2 regions of the Streptosporangium amethystogenes subsp. fukuiense genome follow, and region 2 is predicted to be linked to the other one. Evidence: predicted binding sites of a transcription regulator. Region 2 holds the regulator's gene; the other holds the start of a gene.

Region 1 (7,087 bases), 3.2 Mb from region 2:
GCCGGAGACTGGGTCTCCCAGCAGATCCTGCAGGCGCTGCTGGACCAGCGGGTCGCGGCGCTCGCCGACCACTCGGGCACGCCCCTGTTCTTCGGCCGCCTCGACCGCCAGGCGGGCGACGATCTTCCCGGCACGGTCTACGTCGGGCGCAGGCACGTCCACGACGACCGCAGCCGCCCCCTGGTGATCGACTGGCGCGCCCCGGTCTCACGGGCCTTCTACCAGGCCAGCCCGTCCGACCCGATGCGCGTGGTGCTGCGCCGCCGATTCGGTTACCAGGGCGGCGACCTGACCGCCTACGAGGACGAGCGCCTCGACCAGGGCGGCGCCGCCCTCGCCCAGAGCAGGATCCTCACCGAGGAGATCGAGCGCCCCCGCTCGGGACCGATGCGCGACATCGTCGCGACGATCCAGCCCGACCAGGACGAGATCGTCCGCTCCGAACTCGGCCGGACGGTGTGCGTCCAGGGTGCCCCGGGCACCGGGAAGACCGCCGTCGGCCTGCACCGGGCCGCCTACCTGCTCTTCACCCACCGTGAGCGGCTCGCCAGGTCGGGCGTGATGATCGTCGGCCCGAACCGGGCGTTCCTCTCCTACATCTCCTCGGTCCTGCCCGCGCTGGGCGAGGTCAAGGTCGACCAGACCACGGTCGCCGGGATCCTCGGCGACCACTCCGCGCCCGAGGACCCCGCGGTCGGCACGCTCAAGGGTGACGCGAGGATCGTCGGTGTACTACGACGCGCCCTGTGGGCGCACGTGGTCAAGCCCACCGAGGGCGTGCTGTTCACCAAGGGGATCAACCGCTACCGGGTGGCGGACCACGAGGTCCGCGAGATCGTCGCCTCGCTCCGCGGCACCACTCGCTACGGTCCGGGGCGCGCGACGCTCGCCCAGCGACTCGCCCACCTGGTGCTCGTCCGGATGGAGCAGCGCGGTGAGTCTCCCGACGACCGGGTGCAGGACGCGGTCGCCAGGTCCAAGCCGGTCAGGCAGCTCGTGGACACGGTCTGGCCCAAGCTGACTCCACAGCAGGTGCTCCACCGGCTGTTCAGCGACCCCGCCTTCCTCGCCGCCGCCGCCAAGGACGATCTCACCGCCGCCGAGCAGTCGCTGCTGCTCTGGCCCAAGCCTCCCAAGTCCTTCCGCTCGGCGAAGTGGTCGGCGGCCGACGGCGCGCTGATGGACGAGCTGGGCGACATGATCGAGCGGACCGTCCCGCTGGGTCACCTGGTCGTGGACGAGGCCCAGGACCTGTCGGCGATGCAGCTACGTGCCCTCGGCCGACGCTGCCGCACCGGCTCCGCCACCGTGCTGGGCGACCTCGCCCAGGGCACCACGCCCTGGTCCGCCCGGTCCTGGGGCGAGGTCCTGAGTCATCTGGGCTTCGAGGACGGCGCCGTCACCGAGCTGACCCTCGGCTTCCGCGTGCCCCGCGAGGTCCTCGACTACGCGGCCAGGCTGCTGCCCTCCGTCGCCCCGGACCTGGCCGCCCCCCGGTCGCTGCGCCCCGGCGCGGGCTCCCTGTCGGTGCGGCCGGTACCCGACCTGGCCACGGCGCTGGCCCATGCCGCGCGGGAGGCACTCGCCCGCGAGGGCTCGATCGGCGTCATCGTCCCCGACGCCCTGGTGGGCGCCGCGTCCGAAGCCCTGTCCGATCTGGACCACCGGGTGCTGAGCCCCGACACCGTCGAGGACCATCGTCTCTTGGTCATCCCGGCGACCCTGGCCAAGGGCCTGGAGTACGACCACGTGATCGTGGCCGAACCCGCGGACATCGTCGACGCCGAACCTCGCGGCCTGGCCCGCCTGTATGTGGTCCTGACCCGGGCCGTCACCTCACTGACCGTCCTGCACGCCCGGGAGCTTCCCGCCCAGCTCAGCGGGTGACCGTCTGGTCGGCGCGGTACGAACGGCTCCTTGGCCTGTGCATGGGGTTCGCCGCTCTGATCCCGAAAGGATTCCTGCCGACCGGTATGACGCCGATGACCTTGTTGGTCTTGGCGTCGATCACCGACACGCTGTCCGTGTCCAGGTTGGTCACGTAGACGTAGGCGCCGTCAGGGGAGATCGTGATCCCGAAAGGAGCGCCCTCGACCGGGATCCTGACGATGACCTTGTTGGTCTTGGCGTCGATCACCGACACGAGGTTCGGGAGCAGATTGGTCACGTAGACGAGAGCGCTGTCAGCGGAGACCGTGATCCTGGAAGGATTGTTACCGACGGGGATGGTGGCGATGACCTTGTTGGTCCTCGTGCTGATCACCGACACGGTGTCGGAGTCCTGGTTGGCCACATAGACGCGGAGGCGATTGGGGGCGAATCTGATCCCGAACGGGCTGCGGCCGACCGGGATGGTGGCGATGACCCTGTTGGTCACCGTGCTGATCACCGACACGGTGTCGGAGTCCTGGTTGGCCACGTAGACACGGCGATAGGGAATGGCGGTGAGCCTGAACGGGCTGTGGCCGACCGGGATGGTGGCGATGACCCTGTTGGTCACCGTGTCGATCACCGACACGGTGTTCGCCTGCACGTCGGTCACGTAGACACGGGTGCCTCCATAGGAGACGTCGACCCCGACGGGGTGGCCGTTGATGGGAACGGTGGCAGTGACCTTGTTGATCCTCGTGTCGATCACCGACACGTTGTTCGACTGCGCGTTGGTCACGTAGACATGCGCGTTGTCGGGAGCGACCGCCACCCCGATGGGGTTCTCACCGACGGGGATGGTGACGGTGACCTTGTTGGTCGTCGTGTCAATCACCGAAACGGTGTTCGACTGCGAGTTGGTCACGTAGGCGACGTTCTCCGGCGGCGTGGCCGCCGCGGCCGTGGCCGTCGGCGCCACCGGTCCGGCCACGATGACCAGCACCGCCATGGCTGGAAGGACGCGTGACCGCCACCCACCCGCCGGTAACCGGCCAGGTGGTCTCCAGTGGTTATGATCCATCGCTCCCCTCACCTACCGCTGTACCACCAAGAACCCCATCCCTACAGCGGGGACTTCGTTCTACGGCCGCACGGCATCATGTCCCGGAAACGACACGCTGGCTTGAGCCCTTGGTACGCCCGCCCTGTCCATTCATTGCTTGATGGTGCCGAAGTCAGCCAAACGGCATGGATGTGATCACAGCCTCCACTTCTCTGTGTCTCCGGGCCAGCCCGGTTTTCGACTTCCCTCCCCTCGCCCGCGGTTCCGCACGGGCGGCCTCCTGATCGAATACCACAGCTCACGGTCTCTCCTGTGGCGGCCGTCAGGACGACTCCTGCAATGACATACGACGGACGAGACCTCGGGAAACACGCAAAAGAGGCGGCCCCGACATCTCGGGGTCGCCTCTTTTATGCGAAAGCGTTGGACTTAGAAGTCCATGTCGCCGCCGCCGGGCATGGCGGGAGCGGCCGCGGCCTTCTCGGGCTTCTCGGCGATGACGGCCTCGGTGGTGAGGAACAGCGCCGCGATGGACGCCGCGTTCTGCAGAGCGGAACGCGTCACCTTGGCCGGGTCGATGATGCCCGTCTCGAACAGGTTGACGTACTCGCCGGTGGCGGCGTTGAGGCCCTCACCCGGGGGAAGGTTGCGCACCTTCTCCACCACGACGCCGCCCTCGAGGCCGGCGTTGACGGCGATCTGCTTCAGCGGCTCCTCAAGGGCCTTCTTGACGATCGCGGCACCGGTGGCCTCGTCGCCGGAGAGCTCCAGCTTGTCGAACGCCTTGGCGCCGGCCTGCAGCAGGGCCACGCCACCGCCGGGGACGATGCCCTCCTCGACGGCCGCCTTCGCGTTGCGAACGGCGTCCTCGATGCGGTGCTTGCGCTCCTTGAGCTCGACCTCGGTCGCCGCGCCGGCCTTGATGACGGCCACGCCGCCGGCCAGCTTGGCGAGACGCTCCTGGAGCTTCTCGCGGTCGTAGTCGGAGTCGGTGTTGTCGATCTCGGCGCGGATCTGGTTGACCCGGCCGGCGATCTGCTCGGCGTCACCGGCACCGTCGACGATGGTGGTCTCGTCCTTGGTGACGATGACCTGACGGGCACGGCCGAGCTGGTCCAGGGTGGTGGACTCCAGCTTGAGGCCGAGGTCCTCGCTGATGACCTGGGCACCGGTCAGGATGCCGATGTCACCCAGCATGGCCTTGCGACGGTCACCGAAACCGGGCGCCTTGACGGCGACCGAGCGGAACAGACCGCGGATCTTGTTGACGACCAGGGTGGCCAGGGCCTCGCCCTCGACGTCCTCGGCGATGATCAGCAGCGGCTTGCCGGCCTGCACGACCTTGTCGAGAACCGGGAGCAGGTCCTTGTTGGCGGACACCTTGGAGTTGACGACCAGGATGTACGGGTCGTCGAGGACGGCCTCCATACGCTCCGGGTCGGTCACGAAGTACATCGAGGTGAGGCCCTTGTCGAAGCGCATGCCCTCGGTGAGCTCGAGCTCAAGGCCGAAGGTGTTGCTCTCCTCGACGGTGATGACGCCTTCCTTGCCGACCTTGTCCATCGCCTCGGCGATCATCTCGCCGATCTGCGGGTCGCCCGCGGAGATGGATGCGGTGGAGGCGATCTGCGCCTTCGTCTCCACGTCCTTGGCCAGCTTGGACAGCTCCTCCGACACGCGCTCGACGGCGGCCTCGATGCCCTTCTTCAGGGACATCGGGTTGGCGCCGGCGGCGACGTTGCGGAGACCCTCGCGTACGAGAGCCTGAGCGAGCACGGTGGCGGTGGTGGTGCCGTCACCCGCGACGTCGTCGGTCTTCTTGGCGACTTCCTTGACGAGCTCGGCCCCGATCTTCTCCCACGGGTCCTCGAGCTCGATCTCCTTCGCAATGGAGACACCATCGTTGGTGATGGTGGGGGCGCCCCACTTCTTCTCCAGAACGACATTGCGGCCCTTGGGGCCGAGGGTCACCTTGACGGCGTCCGCGAGCTGGTTCATGCCACGCTCGAGACCGCGCCTGGCGTCCTCGTTAAACGCGATCATCTTGGCTGCCATACGGCTAGACCTCCCAGAGACAGGGTGGCTTGCACCGGACCGAGCCGACGCCCGCGACGGCATGCGGGCCCACGACTCCGTTCGGCGGGCCCCATCGCCTCGATCCAGGGTTGGCACTCTCTATGCGTGAGTGCCAACAACGTGTTTAGCACTCTACCTTGCCGAGTGCAAGCCACGACCCCTTGACCTGCGTCGCGCCCGGAGCGGGCTTCCGCTCCGGGCCACGTCAGCGTATGCGCCGCGTCACGCGGGCGTGTGTTCCGCGCAAAGCGAAGGCCCGGCTCGCCGATTGGGGAGGCGAGCCGGGCCTAGGTGGTGTGGATCCGGCGGACTGCGCTGCCGCGGGATCCACCGGCCCCTCCCCGCGGGTTCACGGGACGGCCATGTCAGACCGCCCGGACGGACTCCGCCTGGGGACCCTTCTGCCCCTGGGTGATCTCGAACTCGACTCGCTGGCCCTGCTCGAGTGCACGGTAGCCATCCATCATGATCGCGGAGTAATGGACGAACACATCCTTACCACCGTCTACCGCGATGAAGCCGTAGCCCTTGTCCGCGTTGAACCATTTGACGGTGCCCTGCGCCACTTGCGACTCCTCTTACTGGACTTAAGGACGACGCCCATTCCTCTCGCGAAGTCCTCAATCTCCGGGGCAGACTTCGCCACATCGATCGTCCTCGACCATACCTGTGGGAACCGGTTGGGCAACAGAGTCAAGCACCAAACTAGCTCTTTACAAGAGCATTTAGTACGAGAGCACAGTTTGACTATCACTATTAGTTAGTTAAAGATTACATTATCTTTCCCCACCGCGAATACCGGTTTACGCCACAAAGCATGACACCCGCACGCGGCCGGAGCCGGGCGGGTGTCATGGAGAGGGTGTCGCAAGCGCCCCCCGGGAGGGTGCGACCGGCGCGGTGCGGGGGGTGGGTCTCAGCCCCCGGCGACCGCCGGGATGATGGAGACCTGGACGCCGGAGGGCGTGGCCGTGTCGAGATTGTCGGCGAAGCGGACGTCCTCATCTCCCACATAGACGTTGACAAAACGGCGGATCTTACCCGTTTCATCAAGAATCCGGGCACCGATCCCCGGGAAGTCCGCGTCAAGCTTCTGGAGGACGTCGCGCAGGGTCTCGCCCTCTCCGCTCACCTCGGCAGCACCACCGGTGTAAGTCCGGAGAATCGTCGGAATCCGCACAGAAACGCTCATAATTCAGTACCTTTCACGATTTCTAGGCGATTGCCGCACGGAATGCGTCAAGGGAGGGACGAATCACGGCGGTGGGGCGCGCCTCGGCGGCCACCGCGTCGAGGGTCTTGAGACCGTCGCCGGTGTTGAGAACCACGGTCTCCGCCTCCGGGTCGAGCCTCCCGGCCGCGACCAGCTTGCGGAGCACGCCGACGGTGACACCTCCGGCGGTCTCGGCGAAGATGCCCTCGGTCCTGGCCAGCAGCCGGATCGCGTCGACGATCTCGGGGTCGGTGACGTCCTCGACCGCGCCGCCGGTGCGGCGGGCGATGTCCAGCACGTACGGACCGTCGGCGGGATTGCCGATCGCCAGCGACTTGGCGATCGTGTCCGGCTTCACTGGGCGGATCACGTCGTGGCCCGCCTTGTAGGCGGTGGAGACCGGGGAGCATCCCTCGGCCTGGGCCGCGAAGATCTTGTACGGCCTGTCCTCGACGAGACCGAGCTCGATCAGCTCCTTGAAACCCTTGTCGATCTTCGTGAGCTGGGAGCCCGACGCGACCGGCACGACGATCTGGTCGGGAACGCGCCAGCCGAGCTGCTCGGCGATCTCGTATGCCAGCGTCTTGGAGCCCTCGGCGTAGTACGGCCGGAGGTTGACGTTGACGAAGCCCCACTTCTCGCCCAGTTCGTCGCCGATGAGCTCCGAGCAGAAGCGGTTCACATCGTCGTAGGTGCCCTCGATGCCGATGAGCCTGCCCCCGTACACGGAGGCCATGACGACCTTGGCCTGCTCCAGGTCGGCGGGGATGAACACGCAGGCGTCCAGCCCGGCCCGCGCGGCGGCGGCAGCGGCGGCACCGGCCAGGTTGCCGGTGGAGGAGCAGGAGAGGGTGTGGAAGCCGAAG
Region 2 (7,087 bases):
GTGGAAGACGGTCTGACCGGCCTCGGGTCCGGTGTTGAACACCAGCCGGTAACCCGATTCCGCGACTCCCTCCTGACTGGCGACCGCGTGCGCGGCCTTGAGCACCTCGTCGGCCAGCCCCTGGTCGGCGGCCGCCAGCGCCGCGGCGTCCCGATGGTGCTCCCTGGGGACCACCAGCACATGGGTCGGCGCCTGGGGGTTGACGTCGCGGAAGGCCAGCGTGCGATCGGTCTCATAGACGATCTCCGCGGGGATCTCCCCGGCCACGATCTTGCAGAACAGGCAGTCGGCTTCACTCACCATGCAGGCACCTTACCGCCGAGGACGTTGCGAATCGGTGATGGTTCCCGCCAGCAAACAAAGATCCGCCCGGATATGGTGGTTGTGCAAAACTTCAACCAAGACAGCCTTTGCGCACAGCACCATACGGCCGCCTGGCGAGGACACGACTGGGTCATGCCCCTTAATGAACCGGAAGAGCGTAAACCCTCTGGGAAGGCCGAGCGTCCCACTGATGTGACCACCGAGACCCTCGTGGCAGACAGATCGCTCGGGGCGGCGCCCGTCGGATGGGATGCCGACATGGCCGTTACCGCGCTCTACAGCGCGCACTATCGGTCTCTTGTCCGTCTCGCCGTACTGCTCGTTCGCGACATGGCGACCGCGGAGGAGGTCGTGCAGGACGCGTTCGTCGCCATCCACGGCGCCTGGCGCCGCCTGCGCGACACCGACAAGGCACTGGCCTACCTGCGGCAGTCGGTCGTGAACCGATCACGTTCGGTGCTTCGGCACCGGGCGGTCGTCGAGAAGTACGCGCCCAAGGGCATGCCCGACGCGCCGAGCGCCGAGAACGGGGCGATCGGCGAGTTCGAGCGGTCCGCCGTCATCGAGGCGCTCCGCGGGCTGCCCGCGCGCCAGCGGGAGGCCCTGGTCCTGCGCTACTACGGAGACCTGTCCGAGGCGCAGATCGCCCACGCGATGGGCATCAGCAAAGGCGCGGTCAAGAGCCACACCGCTCGCGGCATGGCCGCCCTACGAACCTCACTGGAGCAACTGTCATGACCGACTCCCCGGATGAGTACGGCGAGCTGCTCCGCCGTGCGCTCAGCGCGGAGGCGAACTCGGTCGTTCCCTCCCCCGACGGGCTGGAGATAATTCGTGCCCGCATCGAGCGACGCGGGTTCCGCTGGCTGACGTGGTGGCGGACCGGGGCCTCCGTCGCCGGTGCGCTCCTGGTCGCGGCGACCATCGTCATGGTGGTCCCCCAGTTCCGCGAACAGGTGATCCCCCAGGTGAGCACCGGCACGGTCAACTTCACCGAGTCCACTCCCCCTCCGGACGGATCAGCCACCTCAAGGCCCCCGGCTCCGCCCCAACCGTCGTCCGGCCCCGCCCAGCTCCCCGCCGTCGGCAGGTCGGAGGCGGGCAGCCCCACGCTCCCGCCGACGCCCACTCCGTCCAGGAGCACCACGCCCAGCACGAGGCCGACCTCCAGGGCGACCCCGGCACCGTCGACTCACAGGCCGACGCCGACGCCCACCTGCCCCACCCCCCTCGACGACCCGCCGGTCGACCCCAGCGGGATCTCCAAGCAGTGCGAGGAGGCCGAGGCGACCCCCACGCCGACGAAGACGAGACCGTCGGCTCCCTCGGAGAGCCCGTGCTCGGCCGACGAGTGCGGGCCGTCGGATGACGCGTCGCCCCCGATGCCGACGGAGGCGAGCATCCCCGCGCCGACCCCGGTCAGCGGCTAGACCCTCCTGTCCGGCCGACCCCGGCGTGCCGAGGATCGGCCGGACGGCCCCTCCCGAGGAGGAGGAGCCGCGACGTGCCGGCGCCGGCCCGGCAGACGGAGGGCACAGGGCTCAGGGCCGCCGGCCAGGGGTCACCAGCGGCCGCTGCGTGTCTGGAGCACCGCCGCCGCGACGACCCCGGCCGTCGAGGTGCGCAGCACCGTCGGCCCGAGCAGCGCCGGTACCGCCTTGGCCTCGCGGAAAACGGCGATCTCCTCCTGCGACACCCCGCCCTCCGGGCCGACCACCACGACGATGTCGCCGCCCGCCGGGAGCGGCAGACCGGACAGCGGGGAGGCGGCCTCCTCGTGCAGCACGACGCCGAGCGCCGCCGCCGACAGCAGGGCGGCGACCCCGGCGGTGGACGCGAGCCCGGTCACCTCGGGCAGGCGGAAGCGACGTGACTGCTTGCCCGCCTCACGCGCCGTGGAGCGCCAGCGGGCCAGCGCCTTGGCCGCCCGCTCGCCCTTCCACTGGGTGACACACCTGGCCGCGGCCCAGGGAACGATCACGTCCACCCCCGCCTCGGTCATCATCTCCACGGCCAGCTCGCCCCGGTCGCCCTTGGGCAGCCCCTGGACCACGACCAGACGCGGAGACGGCACGGGCACCTCGTGACGGCGCAGTACCTGGACCCGGAGCGAATCCCTGCCCGCCTCGATCACCACGCACTCGGCGACGGAGCCCGCCCCGTCCGTCAGGTCGAGCCGCTCCCCGGCCCGCAGCCGCCGTACGGCCGCCGCGTGGCGCCCTTCGGGGCCGCCGAAGACGAACTCCGGCCTGGCCAGGTCGGCGGGTTCGGCCAGGAAGACCGGAACGGTCATGAGCCGTCGGAGCGGGCCGCCCCGGAACGGCCCCTGCCGCCGCGACGTGCGCGGGGACGGTCCGGGTCAGCGGCCATTGAAGGCGTCCCGCAGCCGGGAGAAGAAACTCTGCTGCCCGGGGGCGAACTTGCCGGGCGGGCGCTCCTCGCCGCGGAGCTTGGCGAGCTCCCTCAGCAGCTCCTCCTGTGTCGCGTCGAGACGGGAGGGGGTCTCCACGTTCACGTGGATCAGCAGATCGCCACGGCCGGTCTCGTTCAGGCGCTGCACACCGCGGCCGTAGAGCGGGATCGTCTGCCCCGACTGCGTACCGGGACGGATGTCCAGCTCCTCGGCTCCGTCGAGCGTCTCCATGGTCAGGATGGTGCCGAGCGCGGCCGCGGTCATCGGGATCTGCACCGTGCAGTGCAGGTCGTCGCCGCGCCGCTCGAAGATCTCGTGGGGGCGCTCGACGATCTCCAGGAACAGGTCGCCGGGCGGGCCGCCGCCTGGACCGATCTCGCCCTCTCCGGCGAGCTGGATGTGAGTGCCGTCCTCCACCCCGGCGGGGATGCGGACCTTGATGGTCCGCCGGGTACGGACCCTGCCGTCACCGGAGCACTCCTGGCAGGGGTTGCGGATGATCGACCCGAAGCCGCCACACTGCGGGCAGGGCCGTGAGGTCATGACCTGACCGAGGAAGGAGCGGGTGACCTGGGATACCTCACCCCGGCCATGACACATGTCACAGGTGTCGGGGTGGGTGCCTGCGGCGGCGCCCGACCCCGTGCAGACCTCGCAGACCACCGCGGTGTCGACGACCAGCTCGCGGGTCGTGCCGAAGCCCGACTCGCGCAGGTCGAGCTCGACCCGGATGGTGGCGTTGCGTCCGCGACGGGCACGCGAGCGGGGTCCACGCCCGCCGCCGCCACCGGCCGCGCCGAAGAAGGCGTCCATGATGTCGCTGAACGGGAAGCCGGCACCGAAGCCACCGGCCCCCGCGCCGCCCGAGGCGAACGGGTCGGCCCCCATGTCGTACATCTGCCGCTTGCTGGAGTCGGACAGGACCTCGTAGGCCTGTGTGATCTCCTTGAAGCGCTCCTGAGTCTCGGGGTCGGGGTTGACGTCAGGATGCAGTTCGCGCGCCAGACGTCGGTACGCCTTCTTGATCTCTTCCGCACTGGCGTCACGGCGCACCCCGAGGGTGCCGTAGTAGTCGCTCTTAGCCACTTTTCGTTGACCTCTTATGATGCAGCCAGGATCTGGCTGACGTAGCGTGCCACCGCGCGCACCGCGCCCATCGTGACCGGGTAGTCCATCCGCGTCGGGCCCAGCACACCTAGCCGGGCCAGTTGCTTGTCCCCAGAACCGTATCCGGCGGCGACGATCGACGTGCCCTGGAGTCCGGTGTAGGGGTTCTCCGAGCCGATCCGCACGGTCAGCGCCGACAGGTCGGAGGTCTCACCGAGCAGTCGCATGAGCACGACCTGCTCTTCCAGTGCCTCCAGCACATCGCGGAGCCCGACCGTGAAGTCGGCTCCCGCGAGGTTGGCGGCCCCGGCAAAAACGATCTTCTCATCGTGCCTGTCCACCAGGGACTCCAGCAGCACGGACAGGATCGTGGCCGCGAGCGGCCGATCCTCGGCGGGCAGCCGCTCCGGCAGGTCGGCGACCTTGTCGGGAACGCTGGTGAGCCCGCACCCGTCAAGGGAGGTGTTGAGCATCGCTCGCAGATGGGCCACCCGCTGCTCGTCCACGACGTCGGGCAGCTCGACCACACGCTGCTCCACCCGGCCGGTGTTGGTGATGAGCACGAACATCAGCCGGCGCTCGCTCAGCGGCACCAGCTCGACGTGCCGGACCGTCGAGTTGGTCAGTGTCGGATACTGCACCACGGCGACCTGCCGGGTGAGCTGGGCAAGCAGCCGCACCGTCCGCATGACGACGTCGTCGATGTCCACCGCACCCGCGAGAAAGCTCTCGATGGCCTTGCGCTCCGCGCTCGACAGGGGTTTCACCTGCGAGAGCCGATCAACGAAGAGCCGGTAGCCCTTGTCCGTGGGCACCCGACCGGCGCTGGTGTGAGGCTGGGCGATGTAGCCCTGCTCCTCCAGCACCGCCATGTCGTTACGGATCGTCGCCGGGGACACTCCCAGACTGTGCCGATCCGCGAGAGCCTTCGAACCCACCGGCTCGTTGGTGGACACGTAGTCCTCGACGATGGCGCGAAGCACGGCGAGCTTCCGGTCGTCGACCAACGTGGTCACCTCCCTGCCTGCGTTCAGATGGGAAACACGAGGTCTGGCACTCTGTGTTCCCGAGTGCCAAGTGTACGGCCCCCGTACGGAAGGCGCGATAAGCAAGAGGTGCGGATGATGACGCCAAGCCATTGGCAAGTCAACTGCTATCGCGTTTCAACCGGTTACCGCCACAATTCGTACATGTCCAATGATTTTGGTTCTTTTCCGGGCGACGCCTCCCGCGGCCCCGGTTACGGCTCCCCCCAGCAGCCGTATGGTCAGCAGCCCCACCAGAACGGTCCCTCCTACGGTTACGCACCTCCCGGCTACGGCGCCCCGCAGAGCCCGCCCCCCAGCGGGAAGATCAAGCCCGGTATCGGATGGATCGTCGGGGTGTGGCTGCTCGCCCTGGTCAGCATCATCGTCGGCATCGGCGGCTTCGCAGGTGGCGTGCTGGGCGCGGTCACCAGCGCGGCGCCGACGAAGACGTTCGCCCCCGGCGAAAACACGACGGTCACGCTCGACCCGGCCGACAAGCCCGCCATCTATGTCTCCACCAGTGGACCCACCAATTTCGAGTGCACGCTGACCGGCGGCACCGGCACGCCCAGCCTGCAGAAGCCGCTCGTCCAGCAGACCGTGTCGGGTTCCGACGGCGTCGTCTGGGAGATGGGCCTGCAGATCGGCGTGGAGCAGGCGGGCGACTACCAGGTCAACTGCACCGCCGACCCGGCGGAGGGCACCACGTTCGGCGTGGGCCGGGAACTCGCCGCCGGATCACTGGTCGGCGGGGTGATCGCCCTGTTCGCGGTGCCCGGCATCGGGATCCTGCTGGCCATCGTCGTGACGATCGTCGTACTGGTGAAGCGGAGCAACGCCCGCAAGCGCCGGGCCGCCGCCTCGGCGGGGCAGTGGGGAGCACCGGGGCCCTACGGCAGGTGACCGCGGCGTTTGCTAGCGTCCCACGTGATCCCTTGCGAGAGACGGTGGGCGGTCGGTGATGTACGAGCGTGACGTTCTGGCGGGAGACTGGCGGCGCCCCCGCAGAGGGGAGATCCCCCGGATTCCCGCCGAGCTCGACCTGGTCGTCGAGGACGCCGACGGCGGCTTCTGCGGTGCCGTGGTGGCCTGCGACAAGGAGGCCGTCACCCTGGAGGACCGCTTCGGCCGTCGGCGGGTATTCCCGCTGGAGCCCGCCGCGTTCCTCCTGGAGGGCAGGACGGTGACGCTCGTGCGCCCGGCCGCCGCGCCACGTGGCCCCAGGCGGAGCGCGTCGGGCTCCATCGCGGTGGAGGGCCTGCGGGCCCAGGTGGCCAGGGAGAGCCGGATATACGTCGAGGGTGTGCACGACGCCGCGCTCGTGGAGAAGGTCTGGGGCCACGACCTGAGGGTCGAGGGTGTGGTGGTGGAGTACCTGGAGGGGGTCGATCACCTGCCCGCCATCGTCGAGGAGTTCGGCCCGGGCCCCGGCCGCCGCCTGGGTGTGCTCGTCGACCACCTGGTCCCCGGTTCCAAGGAGAGCCGGATCGCCGCGCGGATCTCCTCTCCGCACGTGCTGATCGTCGGGCACCCGTTCGTGGACGTCTGGCAGGCGGTCAAGCCGCACACGCTCAAGATCTCCTCCTGGCCGTCGGTGCCGCGCGGCGTGCCCTGGAAGGAGGGCGTCATCGCCGCGCTGGGCTGGAAGACGGAACCCGGCGACGCGTGGCGCCGCATCCTCGGATCGGTCACGACATATGCCGACCTGGAGCCCGAGCTGCTCGGTCCGGTCGAAGAGCTGATCGACTTCGTCACGGTTCCCGGCGAGGATGGCTAGGCCGTCAACCCATCAGGAGGGGCCATGAGCGAGAACCTTGGGGATTCACCGGGCGAAGACCGGACGGAGCGCATCGGCGATCCTCCGCCCGGCCACACGACGCCCGGCCACACCATGCCCGGCCAGAGCGCCCCGCCGCCCGGCCAGGGCTACCGGCAGTCGGGCCAGGGCCATCCCACTCCCCCGTACGACCCGAGCGGTTACCGCTACCAGAGCGGCTACCAGGATGGTTACGCCCGGTACGGCGGGTACGGCCCGGTGGGGTACGGCTACCAGGCGCCGCCGGGGACCTACGGCCCGCGGCCCGGCAGCGACGACACCACCATGGCGATGCTCGCCCACCTGCTGGGTCTGCTGACCAGCTTCGTCGGCCCGCTGGTGCTCTACCTCGCCAAGAAGGACGAGTCACCCTACGTGCGGGACCAGGCCGCCGAGGCC

The links. Region 2 encodes HrcA, which represses chaperone genes, less so after heat shock. Its sites were predicted from a motif close to TTGGCACTCTCNNNNNGAGAGTGCCAA; they were not measured.
Region 1: the regulator HrcA is predicted to act here: its motif matches at 5,098-5,124, upstream of groL (chaperonin GroEL).

The regions. Positions count from the first base shown of each region.
Region 1 covers NZ_JBHTEE010000001.1:7,912,303-7,919,389, reverse strand. The annotation lists gene ACFQVD_RS35220 (HelD family protein) at 1-1,887, shown strand, start outside; gene ACFQVD_RS35215 (YncE family protein) at 1,877-2,878, opposite strand; gene groL (chaperonin GroEL) at 3,362-4,987, opposite strand; gene ACFQVD_RS35205 (cold-shock protein) at 5,374-5,574, opposite strand; gene ACFQVD_RS35200 (MoaD/ThiS family protein) at 5,925-6,200, opposite strand; gene thrC (threonine synthase) at 6,223-7,087, opposite strand, start outside.
Region 2 covers NZ_JBHTEE010000001.1:4,725,884-4,732,970, forward strand. The annotation lists gene ACFQVD_RS20065 (histidine triad nucleotide-binding protein) at 1-300, opposite strand, end outside; gene ACFQVD_RS20070 (SigE family RNA polymerase sigma factor) at 583-1,062, shown strand; gene ACFQVD_RS20075 (hypothetical protein) at 1,059-1,754, shown strand; gene ACFQVD_RS20080 (16S rRNA (uracil(1498)-N(3))-methyltransferase) at 1,886-2,617, opposite strand; gene dnaJ (molecular chaperone DnaJ) at 2,684-3,823, opposite strand; gene hrcA (heat-inducible transcriptional repressor HrcA) at 3,838-4,851, opposite strand; gene ACFQVD_RS20095 (hypothetical protein) at 5,035-5,775, shown strand; gene ACFQVD_RS20100 (DUF3097 domain-containing protein) at 5,834-6,649, shown strand; gene ACFQVD_RS20105 (DUF4870 domain-containing protein) at 6,674-7,087, shown strand, end outside.